2 regions of the Paenibacillus nanchangensis genome follow, and region 2 is predicted to be linked to the other one. Evidence: a T-box and tRNA genes for the amino acid it is inferred to sense, from the RefSeq annotation. Region 2 holds a T-box; the other holds one or more tRNA genes.
The links. The T-box of region 2 lies ahead of ACE6ED_RS27935 (valine--tRNA ligase). A T-box ahead of a tRNA ligase gene usually reads a tRNA of that ligase, here a tRNA-Val.

Region 1 (8,059 bases), on a different contig from region 2:
CCTGCTGATTACGCTGCTTGGACTTTATCTCTGGTTGTTGATCGTTTAACTATTCAAATAGAAACGGGGATGATCTCTCATGCAAAAAAAGACGCTTTACTTCCTGTGCACCGGCAACTCCTGCCGCAGCCAGATGGCGGAAGGTTGGGCGAAACACTACCTGGACGATAGATGGACCGTGCTCAGCGCGGGCATCGAAGCTCACGGGCTGAATCCCAATGCTGTAAAAGCAATGAATGAAATTGGCATTGACATCTCGGGCCACACTTCGGATAGGATCGATCCGGATATTTTGAATACGGCCGATCTGGTTGTCACCCTATGCGGCCATGCTGCGGACAACTGTCCCGTCACCCCGTCAGGAGTAAAGCGCGAGCATTGGGGGTTCGACGATCCTGCCAAAGCTCAAGGCACAGAAGCGGAAAAATGGCGGGTCTTCCAGCGTGTCCGCGACGAGATTGGCGAGCGGATCCGGCGCTTTTCGGAGACGGAATAACGGAATAAGAGCTTTTTTTAGCGAATCCCTTGAGAGTTAAATGCCTTAAGGGATTTTTTGCGCTGTTTTCTCTGTTTTTCAGACTTTTTATGACAGCATTCGAATACTCTTTATATACAAAATATGTAACTATTTTACTATTTACACCAAATTCAGTTAGCGTTATTGTATGGGCAGGAATTATTTTACTTTCAGAAATTCGACATCCATTTTCAGTCCTACAAGGAGGGATCAATTAGCACCATTGGGCAAACGGAAACATGTCTCCTCGTCGTCTCAGGCTCAGCATTAAAAAATTTAAATTTGAGGTGAGCGAACTGTGAAAGCCATGAAAAAGTTATTTGCCGGACTGATGATGTTTACCCTGATTTTCAGTATATCTTTTGTTGGATCCGCATTTGCCAGCGGGAATGAAGTCAAGCTTATCGATTCGAATGTCAGCGTAATTTATAAACCCGGGTATGTCGGATTCAGCGGAAATATTGAAGTTGCTAATCTCGGCCCTGTAAAAAAAGTGTCGGTTCATTACACAACAGACGACAGCAAGTGGTACGATACAAACGCTGTTTATGTAGGACCAACGGATGCTCAGCATGAGAAATGGCATTTTAACATCTCCACAAACGGATCTACAACCGAGCATTCCGAACTGAAAAACCTGAAGTTCATTAAATATGCCGTCAAATACGAAGTGAACGGCCAGACCTACTGGGATAACAACGGGTCAGAGAATTATTACAACGAAGTGAATGGCATCCTACCGCTCACATCCGTGGTCTTGGGTCAATCAACCAATGTGCTTAACGCCAGCAGCACCCTGAATGACGGCACGTTTAGCGGCAGTGTTTATGTAAAAAATCTTAATCCGAATAAAACCGTAAAAATCGAGTACACAACGGACAACTGGGCAACCAAACATGAAGGCACTGCCACTTATGCCGGCCCTTTAAATAACTTCCATTCGGTTGAAAGCTGGAACTTCAGTATTCCTGTTCCGGACGCGACTGAAGTGCAGTACGCAATTTCGCTTACAACCGGCGGACAAACGTATTGGGATAACAACTATGGAGCTAATTACGTGGTACACTAACTCATTTTAACTATGTAAGTGATGTGATCGTTCAGCTGCAAGAGCATCTCTCTTTCAAGGGGGATGCTCTTTTTTCTATTCGTAGATAAACCTATTAGTCCAGGAGAACGCTCTAGAGAACAATAATAATAAATTCTAAATCAATACTTTTTTATTGTAATTCAATAAATATTATGTTAAATTCAATGCGAATCGAATTAGCGAGGTGCTTTGCGTATGAATCATAAAGTACATGAATCCGCCCCCTCTCCCTGCCGCTCCCAAAGGGGCAAAAAAATGAGGATGCTCAGGCAGCTGTTTCGTTTCGGGATAGAGCAGGCGTTATCTTGTGTGTTCCCTGTCGTTATTTTTGCTTCCCTTGCGCTTACGAAGCTGATTCCTCTTCCCCTGCTGCCGCGGTATGACTGGATGCTTGTGATCTGCCTTCTCATGCAGTGGTGGATGGTGCGTTCGGGGCTGGAGACGCGGGATGAGCTTAAAGTGATAACCGTCTTCCACCTGATCGGGCTGGCACTGGAGCTGTTTAAAGTACATATGGGCTCATGGTCTTATCCGGAGGACGGCTATTTCAAACTATACGGAGTGCCTTTGTACAGCGGATTCATGTATGCCAGTGTGGCAAGTTATCTGTGCCAGGCTTGGCGGCGGTTTGACGTCGGGCTTGTAAACTGGCCGCCGTTTTATGTTGTTGTGCCTCTTGCTGCCGCGATTTACCTAAACTTTTTTACCCATCATTATTGGATCGACATTCGTTGGTGGTTATCCGTGCTGGTGCTGATTGTCTTCTGGCGGTCCCGGGCCACTTATGTTGTGAATGGAACCCGCTACCGGATGCCGCTTGCCCTTTCGTTTGTGCTGATTGGATTTTTTATCTGGGTTGCCGAAAATATCGCCACCTTCTTTGGCGCGTGGAAGTACCCAAACCAGACCGAAGCCTGGAGCCTCGTTCATCTCGGCAAAGTGAGTTCATGGCTGCTGCTCGTGATCGTCAGTTTCCTGATTGTGGCGACGTTAAAGCGGGTGAAGGGAAACGCAGGTGTGTCACATTTTAAATAAAAAAGAGCCGCGCGGGCTCTTTTTTCGCTTCCTGTTCAGCCGGCAAACATCCGGCTCATAGCGCCCGCAGGCAGCTGGCGGGAATAACTTCTTTCTGCTGGCTTGGGCTCATCCAGTTCAAGCTGATCCATGCTGCGCCGGTGGCCTCATAATACTCCACCGTGATCGGGTAACGTTTGCCTGCCTCCAACCGGATTTTGCCGGAAGCGCAGCTGCCGCCGTTACGCCACCGGTCGACCACAAGCTGGTCTCCGATCCGAATCCGCATCCCGTCATCTGAACAGCCTTCGATCGTATATTCCTCGGTGAACCTGGGAATCAGCAGTCCGGTCCAGCGGATGGAAAAGTTGTCGGCCGGCAGTTCCGGAACCGGCTTGCCTCCAGCCCAATCAAACGCAACACGTTCATCCACCCGCTCCGTTTTCAACTGGTCAAACTGCGTTCCGGAGAAATACTGCGCACGCAATCCCTGCTGGATTTCAGGTGCAGGCTCATCCGGGGACGGCGGCGCCGGAAGGAATGGCGGAGTCAGGTGGACATTGCTTTGGTAATCGCCAAGCGTAAACGTTGTACCTGCCCGCATAAACCGCCGGATTTGATCCGCGCTGTTTTTTTCCTGCAGCAGATTTCCCCAAGTCATTTGATAGGACCAGTTGGGTTGGCTCATCAAAATACGCTCCGGGTCGGGCAGTTGTCCGTTTTCGCCAATAGCGATAATCTTGCCGCAGCCCAAGTCCCGCAACATGTCATAATGCGATTGCTTGTAATCGCCTTCGTATATATCCAGCGCCAAAACATCCGCACGGTGGCTTCCCGGATAATAGGCTGCCGGTTCGTCACACCACTCATTTTTGGCGTTGGGGCACCATACCCACAACAGGTTATTCAGCCCATGGCGGTGAACAAACCGGTCATACATCAATTCCCACAGCGCGGTGAAGTTATTTTTTCTTCCCCACCAAAACCAGCCGCCATTCATCTCGTGATAAGGCCGCCACAATACCGGTACTTCCGCATCACGCAGCACTCCAAGCCATTCCGCCACATCATCCAGATTCGTCAAAAGCGCTTGGTGAAGCGGGTTGCCGGGGGTAAGAATCCGGTTGAATTCCTCCTGCGTGGTAGGCCGCTGAACCAGATTCCAGGTAAACCGTTCACCGGGGTAGGCTGCATGGTATGTCGCTGTAACGATCCCTCCCCGTTTATGCCATTCGATACAAGAATTTATCGTATTCCTCCGCTGAGCGTACTGAAGATCGCCGCTCTGTCCGGAAATGGCGCCTAGCTCTACTCCTTTAATTGCAGGATAAGCACCGGATAGTTGGCTTAGAGTATTAGTGAGTGCATCCGGAGCTTCAAGATAGTTATGCTGCCCGGTCAATAAAGCCCTGCCCTGCAGTTCATATAATTCCGTAAGCAGTTCCCTGGCTGCCGGAGAGGCATCCGGATTTACCGGAGTGGCCAACAGCTGACGGTAGCCGTTTTGCCAGGCACGGTCGGTAACGATTCTGGCTGCAGACTCAATCATTTCTCGAAGTCTCTTTACTTCCACAGCGCTCACCTCCATTTTTGATAGACTATGAAGGTGACAGGCATTTGGTTACCAATGTGGCAGAAAAGTGAATCGTTCGGGCGGGATAGATGGTTAACAATAAAAAAAGCCAGGGGTTCCCGGCCATATTTAAACATATAAATTTTGTTGTTTATCTGGTCCCATACAGCATGAGCAGCCTGCCGTTTTCTTTCGCGAGCGCAATATAAACGACACCGCCAAAGCATCCCGGAGGCAGTGTTCCTTCGATCATCCAGGCTTCCGCTACCGGATTGTAGCTGACGGCAAAAGGAGAATCCTCCAAAAACAAAGGATACCGCTCCGCCAGATAAGGAAAAATCGCCTGTGCCGCCGCATGTTCATCCGGAAGCTCGCCAAAAACGATATTATCCCCCGACCTGTCGCTCTCAATGAGCGTGTCCCGGCCGGCAAAATAAAGCTCATTTCTCCCAATGAGCTGCTCATCATCCACATCGCGTTCCACTAGCCCGTATTCAATGATCGTTGCCTGGCGATATTCCTTTGTTTTGCTTTTTTTCTTCCGTTTGACGTTTACCGTGATCCGATTGACTCTTAGCCGGTCCCGTTCCCGCTCCTGCTCTGCGGTTATTGCTTCCCAGGCCTTCATAAAATCCATTTCAAACCGCCTCCAAGGCGCACTTTAGTTAGTCAGCAATGCGACTATTTATAATGACTGAGTTTATTTTCATGGAAAAGGGACTTCAGAAGAATAACAGTACAGCTCTGATTCAAACAACAGGCCCTTCGCAGTTCTATGAATCCATGACGGTAGGGGAGTTCAGGAGCTTTGTCGGCTAAAAACAAGGTGATCGCGGGGGATTATAAAGGAAAGCTGGTCATGGCCAGCTTCGGATAAAGATAACATTGCAGATTATGAAGTGATGGTCGAAAGCCTAGAAAAAGCGCAACTGGCGCAGTTGGCCGCGGACTGGTTGGGGGATTTCTATTAGGCCCTGTCTGATCCAGAACTGCTTTTAAATTCATATCGTAACCCTAACTGAATGTACCCCTTCTAGTGGCAGAGGCAACACCTTGGTGTTCATTAATGTTCCTATTGGAGTACTTTTAGTAAAAAAGCAGTCTATACTTCCTGCTCAGAGTTACCAAATAATACAACCAATACTCCAATCTTCATCATAATAACAGCTAAGATTAGGATTGCTGTTGTTCCACTCATTTCCGTTTCACTTCCTTACAATCTTAATCTTATGTATGTATTATCTTGGCCGCAGCCAAACCGTTGAGTGCTAAGTTGTATATGTTGCACTTATTTTACTGAATCTTCTATGGTTTGTAAACGCAATATAAACCCATCATGATCCAAAATCAAAGGCGGTGTTAATGATGAACCTTATACAATTCACGTTGCTCGGAGTATTCGGAATTACTAGTCTCTTATTAGTAATCATAATTGCCAAGGTACTACTTACAAGAAAATTACCAAGCAATAATTACACTCCATTTGACTATGTCACGGCCCATTCTCTTGTTGAGTTTCATGATGAAAAAAAAGAGATAGAGGAAAAGGCGGACCATGGTGATGATAAGGATAAAAACATCATTTAGTTATCAAGCTGATCTTTTTTCTCAGATCCGTAATATGCTCCTTCCGTTGCCCGTCTCTTCTCATTTGTTATAAAAAACCAAATCGTTTATAATTTTAAATAAAAATTGAGGGTGAATTTATGGGTAAATATAGCCGCTACGACCGTTTAATGATCTACGCACTATTAGGCATAGCTGCTTTATTTGTAATCGGCGGCCTCTTGTTTTGGTATGTTATGCGTTTTGCTTCCTTAGCTCCATAAAATTACCTCAGCCCGGATCCCCTATATTACCTTGTTAATCTGCATTGTTATCATGGTTATACCCTCGAAATCAAACAACAGCAGATACTTTGCTCACATCACTAAAAGGCTTGATCGAGAAACTGAAAGAAAAGTTATTCAAATCTTCTCCCACAAAAAATCACGTTCCCAATCCGTCCCCAAAACCAAATAATCGAGGCCATTGACGGCTAAAATTTCTTTAGACAAAAAGAAAAAAGCCTTGATACACAAGGCTTTTCGCGTATAGGACGGATGGGGATCGAACCCATGACCCCTACCCTGTCAAGATAGTGCTCTCCCGCTGAGCTACCGTCCTGCAACGAAATTTATAATACCATAACATAGAGTGAACATGCAACACTTTTTCACAAAACTCCTTCAGTAAAGAGCAAACTAAATTTCATAGGAATTGGTTGGAAATTCGGATAATTTCAGCCGATAATAGGTATTGTAAGTAAATGACGGATAAGGAGCATTTAGACGGTATGAGTAAAGTGGCAAATCCCGCAAGATTACGCTGGATGATTGTTGTACTGGCGGCTGTATGGCTGCTGCATAATGTAGGCGTCCCCCCCGCTTCGGCATCGCCAGCAGCGGACAAGACATACGATGTCGTCGTCATCGGCAGCGAGATTCAAGGCATGCTGTTGGCAAAGGAAGCCAGAGCCGGAGGATTGGACGTTCTGGTGCTTGATCCCAGGCCCCATCCGGGCGGCGAATTGATTCAAGGCAAAATGTTCTTTCTGGACGATGTGAACGACAACTCCAAACGCAGTCTCGTACAAGGTGAAATCAGAACACTGATGAAAGGCTTCAAGAAAGGAAGCATTCGCAAAGATGCCGATTTCCAGAACTATTATAACAAAATCGCCAAAAACCTTCCTGTAAAAAGCGGAATTACAATTCAGTCGGTGCAGCAGAAGAAGCAAACTGACGGGTATACAGTCGGCTCTCTAACCTATCGGGATCGCAGCGGGGCTGTTTATACGGTCAGATCCAGGTACTGGGTTGAAAACACGGATTTTGCGGCGCTGTCATCCAAATTGAAGGTTAAACGGATTCCTGGCATGGAAAGTTTGAATCAAGGCAAGAAACCGGACTATATGGCCGCAACCTATATGGTTAAGGTGAAAAATGTGAACTGGAAGTTGCTGCATCAAGCTATTCTGGACGACTATCCCCTTACGCATGTAAGGAAAAAATATGGCCCGAATACGTATGTGGACTGGCATTTCGCCACCGGATTCAGCAATCTGACGAACAAGTATCAGCCGAGCAGTTCAAGGCTTAAGCTCCGCGGATTAAACGCGGTCGACCAAAAAGACGGTGAGGTAATCATTAACGGTCTGCTTGTATACGATGTCGATCCCTCGAACCCGGCTTCGGTAGCCTCAGCCATGAAAACGGCACAAGCAGAAGCCCCGGCCATCGTCCAGTTCCTGCGAAAGAACATTCCAGGGTTCTCCAAAGCTGCGCTGAACGGATACCCCGAGTATTTGTACATCCGGGATTACAACCGCTATGAGACCGAGCATGTGCTGAACTACTCGGATGTGAAGGGAGAGCGGATGTTTTGGGACAACGTAAGCATCGGCGGTTATTCCGTCGATCTGCAAGGAACCCGTACAATTCCTACAGGCATCGGCTACGGCAAACCGGATCGTTACGGCATTCCGCTCCGCTCATTCCGGCTTCGTTCTTACAATAACGTGCTCCTTGCAGGCAAAAACATCGGAGCCGACATCAAAGCTTACGGCAGTGCACGCATCATGCCGACGACGGCGCTTGCGGCGCAGACGATGGGGATTATTTTGGCGCGTGAGCAAACGCCGCTGGACCGGCTCACCCGTGCTGATTTCGTTCGCATCCACCGGTATTTGAAGGCCGAGTACGGAATTGACGTAAGGTAAATGACGGTGGAGCACGGATGGCGTAAGGTAAAAGAATGACACACAAAAACGCGGCGCAGAACTATTCTGCACCGCGTTTTAAATTGCCGTCACTGCTTAATGTGC
Region 2 (8,059 bases):
ACAGCAAGCTGATTGTTGTGGTGCTGGACGGATTGAATTATGATACCGCCCGCCGCTGTATGGGATATCTGGAGCACCTGACGGAGCACGAAGTGATGGTCTGCTGCGAGGTAAAGTCCGAGCTGCCCAGCAACTCGCGTCCGCTGTACGAGGTGCTGCTGACGGGCACGCCTGCTTACCGGAACGGGATCACCGCCAATTCAGTGGTCCGGCTGAGCCGGGAGACCAGCGTTTTTCAGCTGGCCGCTGAAGCAGGATTGACTACGGCGGCAGCCGCTTATCACTGGGTGAGCGAGCTGTATAACGGCGCTCCGTTTGATCCGGCGGCGGACCGGCATCAGCATGATCCGGCCAAGCCGATCCAGCACGGCATGTTTTATTTCGAGGACCATTACCCGGACAGCCATCTGTTTGCGGACGCCGAGCATTTGCGCCGTACTTACGCTCCTGATTTTCTCTATATCCATTCCATGAACATTGATGATGCGGGACACCGCTACGGCGGTAATGGAAAAGAATACGAAGGGGCGGCGAAAACTGCGGATACACTTCTGGCCATGCTGCTTCCCGGCTGGCTCGAAGCAGGCTACCGAGTCATCGTCACCGCTGATCACGGCATGAACGCAAACGGCATGCACGGCGGAACGACACGCGAGGAACGGATCGTTCCGCTGTATCTGGCCGGACTGGAGCTGGAAGCCGGGGAAGAGCAGCCGCTGGCTCAGCTGGGGATGGCCGGCCTGATGTGCCGCTGCCTTGGTCTGGAGCCTCCGGCCTCCATGCGGCAGACGGAGATTCCTGTGCGGCGGCTGGCAGGCAGCTCCGCTGGCTGATGTGTGCAGGCGGATGGATTCCGCGGACTGGCCGGTTCTTATGCGGCAGATCTGCAGCTTATCGGCCGAGGGGGAAACGCCCCCTTATTTTTCCGTAAAGGAACCAAAATCCGTAATTTTCAGATCGTAGGTGAATTTGACCTCCGAGCGGCTGAACATCTCGTCCCAGTTGTCCTTTACTTTGTTCCATACCGCCGGCTTCTCCATCGCCAGTTGGTCGCCGAAGCCGGCGACATCGGCCTTATACTCCGACTGCAGCTTATGCATTAGCGATTGCATCATAGCCGACAGCTTTTTTTCAAAAATCGCGCCGGCTTTCTTTGCATACGCCTGCGAGGTGGGCGTGCCGCTGGTGCTCCAGGTTTCGCTGTACCGTCCTTCTGTGGCAATTTTGACTTCGAACGAGATGTGTTCGCCCTCCACCCGGGGGGTGATTTTGCTTTTGAAGGACTTCATTTCATAAGCCAGCGGTTCGTTGTCCTTATTGTAGCTTTTGATCATGCCGCTTTGCCCTTCATTTCTCAGCCAGGACAGGCATTCGGCATCCTCTTGATTCAGCTTGCCAACCCAGTGGCCGGTAGACCCCTTGATTACCCCTGCTCCGTCAAATTCCATCTCCTGGCTGCCTGTTATGATATTTTGCAGTACAAAACTCCTTTTCGCATGATTATTGGCATCCAGGTTGGACAACGTTACCGGATCGAGGACCTTGCTGGTCCTGGACTGGTTATGCACCATCTTTGAGATATGGAAGGAAGGAACTTCGTTCGCCCTGCTTGAAGACAGCACTTCGCTTGCTTTGCCCTCACTGACAAAAACCATGGTGCTGGGACGGATATCGTTGTCGCGCAAAACAAAATCGGACATCTGCTCGATCGTTTGCTTTTTCAGCAGATCGGCGGATATAACAATGACCTTCAGATGGTGCCCGATGATCGGCCGGTCCAGACGGATGGAGAATTGCCGGAATATCTCCAGTATAGAATCTCCGCTTCCGGATACGTTTTGATAGGCCCGGGGAGCGTCCGTTTGCGGCTCTTTTTTGTTTTTGGAGCCCATGCTTCGAATCGGCACAATCTGCACGGTTGCCATAACTCTGTTTTGTTTGGGATAGGCCGCCCCCTTAGCTTCAAATTCTTTCTCCGTGGGCGCCGGTTGGCCGCTGTCCAGCGCGAGTCCCGTGTACAGTGCCATATCTTCAATCTCAATGTTGCTCCAGCAGCCTGTCAAGACAAACGGAAGCAGCAGTACGAAAAGGGACTTCATTCCTTTATACATGCCGTTTCAACCCCTTTGTGCGGATCAGCCAAATGACAAGAAGCGGCACCGGCAGCAGCAGAAACAGCCAGATGGACATCATTCCGATCGCATCGCCGAGTGCAAACAGATCCTGGATGCTTTTAGGAATCATCGTCGCTAAAAAAATAAACGGAACCAGACCCAAGACGGCCTTCTGGAAGGAGAACCCGAAGATCTGGGAGAGGCCAAGCGAGGCTTGGAAAAAAAAGCTGCTGAAATTGCAGAACATCTGCATTAGCCAGATCACCATCAGCGGGAATTCCAGCCGTTCTACAAAAAATCCGGTGATTTCAAAGCTCCGCACCAGATCGATGGTCGGCCAGGTGCTGGTGATTACGGAATCGATAGAAAGCCCGCCGACCACGAATAGGACGGTCATCAGATACAAGGTGATCGGAATGGCGATGCCGCCCAGCATCGTCTTGACCGCCCTTTGGGGATGCTGCAGGAAAGCGGTTGTGACCAGAACGACCTCACATCCCGAATAGACCAGAATCGAGGATTTCATGCCGCGAAGCACTGGAGGGAGCCCTTGGCCCAGCACTGGACGCAGATTGTCGATGTTGAACAGCCGCAGACTAACTCCAAAGGAAACAAGCAGTACCAGAAGGGAAATCGGGAGGACAATCTGAAATACGCGGGCAATCGAGTTGATGCCGCCCCAGACAAGATAGGCTCCCGCCCAGATAAAAGGCAGCACAACAGCCCAGACCGGTGTCCGTTCCAGCAGAAAATACAGCGTGACCTCGGCTACCGAGCGGATTTCGAAACCTGCGATAACGATGAAGTAAAGGACCAGCGGCAGGCAAATCAGCTTGCCTGGGATGTTCCCGATGATTTTGCCGGAGAACTGGAAAATCGTCTGCCCGGGGAACTGCTGGCATAGCTTGACCATCAGCAGGACGACCAGCATAATGACCCCTCCGCCCAGCAGAATGGTAAGCCAGGAATCCGGTGTTTTCACCGCCTGCGTCACGCTGCGCGGCATGGTCAGCACACCGGCGCCGAGAATGGTATTTGTAAGGAATACGGCGGCTTGGGAAGCCGTGATTTTGTCATCGGTACGAGTGAACAAGGTGGACCCTCCTTTCGGAACTGCGTTACCGTTTCCGTTTGGTGTTCTGCGTCTTCAGCATAAGCGGTCTCCGCTTCATCAAGGAAAGAGGGGCTCGGACAAAAAGGTCCTTCCAGTCCCGTATCCGAAACGGCGATACCGGGGTCAGATATGGGACGCCGAAGCTCTTGAGTTTGGTCAAATGGCTGCACAGCAGCAGGAAAAACAAAATGGTGCCAAACATGCCGAGAAACGCCGCAAACAGCATTCCGACAAAACGCAGCAGCCGGAGCGTGATTCCCGCGCTATAGGTTGGAATCGAAAAGGAGGATATCGCCGTAACGGCGATCACAATCACGAGGAACGGGCTGACGATGCCCGCTTGAACGGCTGCGTCCCCGATGATCAGACCGCCGACGATGCCCATCGCCGGACCGATCGGTTTGGGGAGCCGGATCCCGGCCTCCCGCAATACCTCGATGGATACCTCCAGGATCAGGACTTCGATCAGCGGCGGAAACGGAACCCCCTGCCGTGTTTCGATAATCGACAGGGCCAGCTCAGTCGGGATGAGGCCCGGGTGAAACGAGATAAATGAAATGTAGAGCGATGGAGCCATCAGCGCCAGAAAGGCGGCGGCAAAGCGCAGCGTCCGCAGCAGGGAGCTTGGCAGCCAGCGTTCATAGTAATCTTCCGGCGACTGCAGCAGCATACTGAAGGTAGCCGGGACGATCAAAGCAAACGGCGATCCGTCCAGCAAAATGCCGATCCGCCCTTCCATCATGGCATTGATGACCCGGTCGGGACGTTCGGTATTTTGTACCTGCTGAAAGGGGCTTAAGTAGTTGTCTTCAATCAGCTGCTCCACATAACCTGAGTCGGCCATAAAATCCATATCCATCTGGCTGATCCGCTCCTCCACTTCCTTCAGCAGGTCCGGATTCACGATGTCTTTCATATACGCAAGCGCCAGGTCTTTCTGTAATTCGGAGCCGACACGGTAGCTTTTGATCACCATCTGATCGCAGAAACCCTGGCGGCGAAGCAATGAAGTGTTTTCGCTCAGTACCTCGGAGAAGCCTAGGCGCGGGCCGCGCAGCAGCGCTTCGGAGACGGGCTCCGTGATCGAGCGGCTTTGCCCGCTCGGCAGTTCGATCAGCAGACCGCCCGCGAGTCCTTCGACCAGCAGACCGGCATGGCCAAACAGCACTGACCGGTTAAAATCGTCCAGATTCTGAGCTTCCTTTAAGTTTCTGAAAGGGAGGGCTGGACCGGCTTTTTCCTTGGAGTCCAGATTTTCGGCGGTGGCTTCAAACATAAGAAATTCCATGATCTTCAGGTTCAGCATCCGGTCATTCTGCATACCGTCAATATAAAACAGGGAAGCATTCGCATTCAGCCGCTGCATCACGAATTCCCGGCAGTGGAAATCATCGCTTTCGCCGATTACTTCCCGGATGGTGCGCAAATCGTCGTTATAATTGCCGCTAAAAGGCCGAGGCGGACGTTGTTTCGATTGCTCTGTTTTGGAGGTGCTGCCGCTGTCCCGGTTTTTTCTCTGACCTACGAAGGTGTACATCCTTTTGTACATGCTGCAGGCTGCGACAGGGATCAGAAATGCAAGGAAAGCCTGCCCGAACACGCCCCAGTCCGGAATATAAGATAGGATGAGCGACATGGATCATAACCCTCCCCGCACTGAAATGAGATGTCATTCGTATTTAAGAGCGTTCCAAATTTTACAGCGTTTTAGTCAGATCCTCTGAAAGTCTTGCAGCTTTCCAAAGCCTCGTTATGCCTGAAAGGCTTCATCCAAGCCTTGAACGAAAGGGGAAAACAGCTTGCCAGCGTGCAAAAACGACACCGTCCGCCCTTTTCCCGGCTTCTTGGTTGACTACCGTGAGGCGAAAAAGGTATTATGGTATCAGCAATATTCCAGCAAAGACTGGGAACGGGAAGAGTAGACGGTTAGCCCTTACAGAGAGCGGAACGGATCAGCTGGAAGATTCCGCAGGAAGCGCCGGTCGAAGTCGCCCGGGAGTCGCTTGTTTGATACGTGCCACGGCGCGGGTTCATCCTGCGGACAGGGACGGGCAGAACAGGCCGGATCGCAGCCGTTATCTGCATGAGTGTCGCACTTGGCACCAGCCTCCGGAAGCACCGGACGGCCATTGGCGGGATTAACCCGTTTGTGCTGTGCGAAACAAAGGTGGTACCGCGAAAGAATGACCTTTCGTCCTTTGAGGACGGAGGTCTTTTTTGTTTTTACCGCAAATTACAAAATCACGTACATGGAGGCCAAGGTTATGACGGAAGCACACGACAATTCGATCGGGCAGACCGCCGAAGACACCGCATCAGGCGGGGCGGGCATGCCGACAACGTACGATCCGAAAGCGGCGGAGAATAAATGGTACGCTTATTGGGTCGAAAAGGAATTTTTTAAAGCGGGACAGCGGCCGGACGCGAAGCCGTTCAGCATCGTGATTCCGCCTCCCAACGTAACGGGAATGCTGCATATCGGCCACGCGCTGGATTTGACGCTGCAGGATATTTTGACGCGGACCAAGCGGATGCAGGGGTATGACGCGCTTTGGCTGCCGGGCATGGACCATGCGGGGATCGCGACGCAGACCAAAGTAGAGCAGAAGCTGCGCGAGCAAGGCGTGTCCCGCTACGATCTCGGACGGGAGAAATTCCTGGAGAAGGTGTGGGAATGGAAAGAGCAGTATGCGGGCACGATCCGCGAGCAGTGGGGCAAAATAGGCCTGTCGCTTGATTATTCCCGCGAACGCTTTACGCTGGATAATGGCCTGTCCCAAGCGGTTCGCGAGGTGTTTGTTAAGCTGTATGAGAAAGGCTTGATTTACCGGGGCAAACGCATCATCAACTGGGACCCGGCCGCACGTACGGCGCTGTCCGACATCGAGGTGGAGTACAAGGAAGTAAACGGCCACCTGTACCATCTGCGTTATCCGCTAAAAGACGGCAGCGGCTTCATCACCGTCGCCACGACACGGCCGGAGACGATGCTTGGCGATACGGCGGTGGCGGTGCATCCGGAAGATGAACGCTATAAGGATATGATCGGCAAAACGCTGGTGCTGCCGGTGATCGGCCGCGAGATTCCCGTTATCGCCGACGAGTATGTGGATAAGGAATTCGGCAGCGGCGCTGTCAAGATTACGCCTGCGCATGATCCCAACGACTTTGAAGTTGGCCAGCGGCATGACCTGGCGCAGATTACGGTGATGGACGAAAGCGGAACGATGAACGAGCAGGCGGGACCGTACCAAGGCTTGGACCGCAGCGAATGCCGCAAGCGGATCACCGAGGACCTCAAGGAACAAGGGGTGCTGATTGCGGTAGAAGACCATGTGTATCAGGTTGGACACAGCGAGCGTTCCGGCGCCGTTATCGAGCCTTACCTGTCCACACAGTGGTTCGTAAAGATGAAACCGCTGGCTGAAGCCGCCATTAAGGCCCAGAAATCGGGCGAAGGCGTCCGGTTTGTGCCGGACCGTTTTGAAAAAATCTACCTGCACTGGATCGAAAACATCCGCGACTGGTGTATCTCCCGCCAGCTGTGGTGGGGCCACCGGATTCCAGCCTGGTATTCCGAGTCCACCGGCGAAATGGTTGTCGCCCGCGATCTGGAAGAAGCCAAGCGGATCAGCGGCCTGGAAGATTTGACGCAGGACGAAGACGTGCTGGATACCTGGTTCAGCTCGGGGCTGTGGCCGTTCTCGACAATGGGCTGGCCGGAGCAGACCGCCGATTTGGAGCGGTATTATCCGAACAGCGTTCTGGTTACCGGGTTTGACATCATCCCATTCTGGGTGTCAAGAATGATCTTTATCGGCATTGAATTCACCGGCGGAATTCCGTTTAATGACGCGCTTATTCACGGCTTGGTCCGCGATGCGAACGGACAAAAAATGTCCAAATCGCTTGGCAACGGCGTCGATCCGCTTGAGGTCATCGAAAAGTACGGCGCGGATGCGATGCGCTATATGCTGTCTACCGGCAGCACGGCGGGGCAGGACCTGCGTTTCCGCTGGGAGCGCGTGGAGCAGGCGCGGAATTTTGCGAACAAGATCTGGAACGCGTCGCGTTTTGCGCTGATGAACCTGGAGGGTGTAACATACGAATCCATCGACATCACCGGCGAGCTCAGCACGGCCGACCGCTGGATCCTGCACCGGCTGAACGAAACTTCCCGGGAGATCACGCGTCTAATAGATGCGTATGAGTTCGGGGAAACCGGACGGCAGCTGTACAACTTCATTTGGGACGATCTGTGCGACTGGTACATCGAGTTCTCCAAACTGACTTTGTACGGCGAAGACGCCGCGGCCAAACGCAAAACCCAATCCGTGCTCGCTTACGTGCTGGACCGGACGCTGCGCCTGATCCATCCGTTTATGCCTTTTATCTCGGAGGAGATTTGGCAGCATCTGCCGCATGATGGCGAGACGATTACGCTGGCAGCCTGGCCGGAATACGATCCGGCGCTGGAGAATCCGGAAGCGGTGGCCGAGATGACGCTGCTGATGGATATGATCCGTGCCGTGCGGAATATCCGCGCTGAGGTAGGCGCGCCAATGAGCCGGAAGGTAGAGCTGATTGTAAAAGCGGGCAGCGGGGAATCGCTTGCGATTGTCGAGCGCAATGAGAGCTACATCAGCCGCTTCTGCAACACGTCCTCCTTCGCCGCCGGCCTTGAGCCGGAAATGCCGGAGAAGGCGATGTCGGCCGTAGTGACCGGCGCGGAGCTGTTCCTGCCGCTGGCCGGACTGATCGATATAGCCCAGGAAATCGCCCGGCTTGAAAAAGAAGCGCAGACGCTGAGCGCCGAAGTTGAGCGTGTCGA

Region 1: it has a tRNA-Val gene. The T-box ahead of ACE6ED_RS27935 (valine--tRNA ligase) is inferred to sense a tRNA for this amino acid. The anticodon was not compared.

What each region holds. Positions count from the first base shown of each region.
Region 1 is NZ_JBHOFD010000004.1:195,691-203,749, forward strand. Features, by position in the region: gene ACE6ED_RS04500 (arsenic transporter) at 1-49, shown strand, start outside; gene arsC (arsenate reductase (thioredoxin)) at 80-496, shown strand; gene ACE6ED_RS04510 (hypothetical protein) at 825-1,586, shown strand; gene ACE6ED_RS04515 (DUF817 domain-containing protein) at 1,863-2,642, shown strand; gene ACE6ED_RS04520 (glycosyl hydrolase) at 2,698-4,194, opposite strand; gene ACE6ED_RS04525 (NTF2 fold immunity protein) at 4,346-4,831, opposite strand; gene ACE6ED_RS04530 (DUF3951 domain-containing protein) at 5,560-5,781, shown strand; tRNA gene ACE6ED_RS04535 (tRNA-Val) at 6,289-6,360, opposite strand; gene ACE6ED_RS04540 (FAD-dependent oxidoreductase) at 6,530-7,954, shown strand; gene ACE6ED_RS04545 (GDSL-type esterase/lipase family protein) at 8,051-8,059, opposite strand, start outside.
Region 2 is NZ_JBHOFD010000055.1:23,726-31,784, forward strand. Features, by position in the region: gene ACE6ED_RS27915 (alkaline phosphatase family protein) at 1-833, shown strand, start outside; gene ACE6ED_RS27920 (Ger(x)C family spore germination protein) at 918-2,111, opposite strand; gene ACE6ED_RS27925 (GerAB/ArcD/ProY family transporter) at 2,104-3,207, opposite strand; gene ACE6ED_RS27930 (spore germination protein) at 3,233-4,864, opposite strand; T-box leader at 5,125-5,430, shown strand; gene ACE6ED_RS27935 (valine--tRNA ligase) at 5,559-8,059, shown strand, end outside.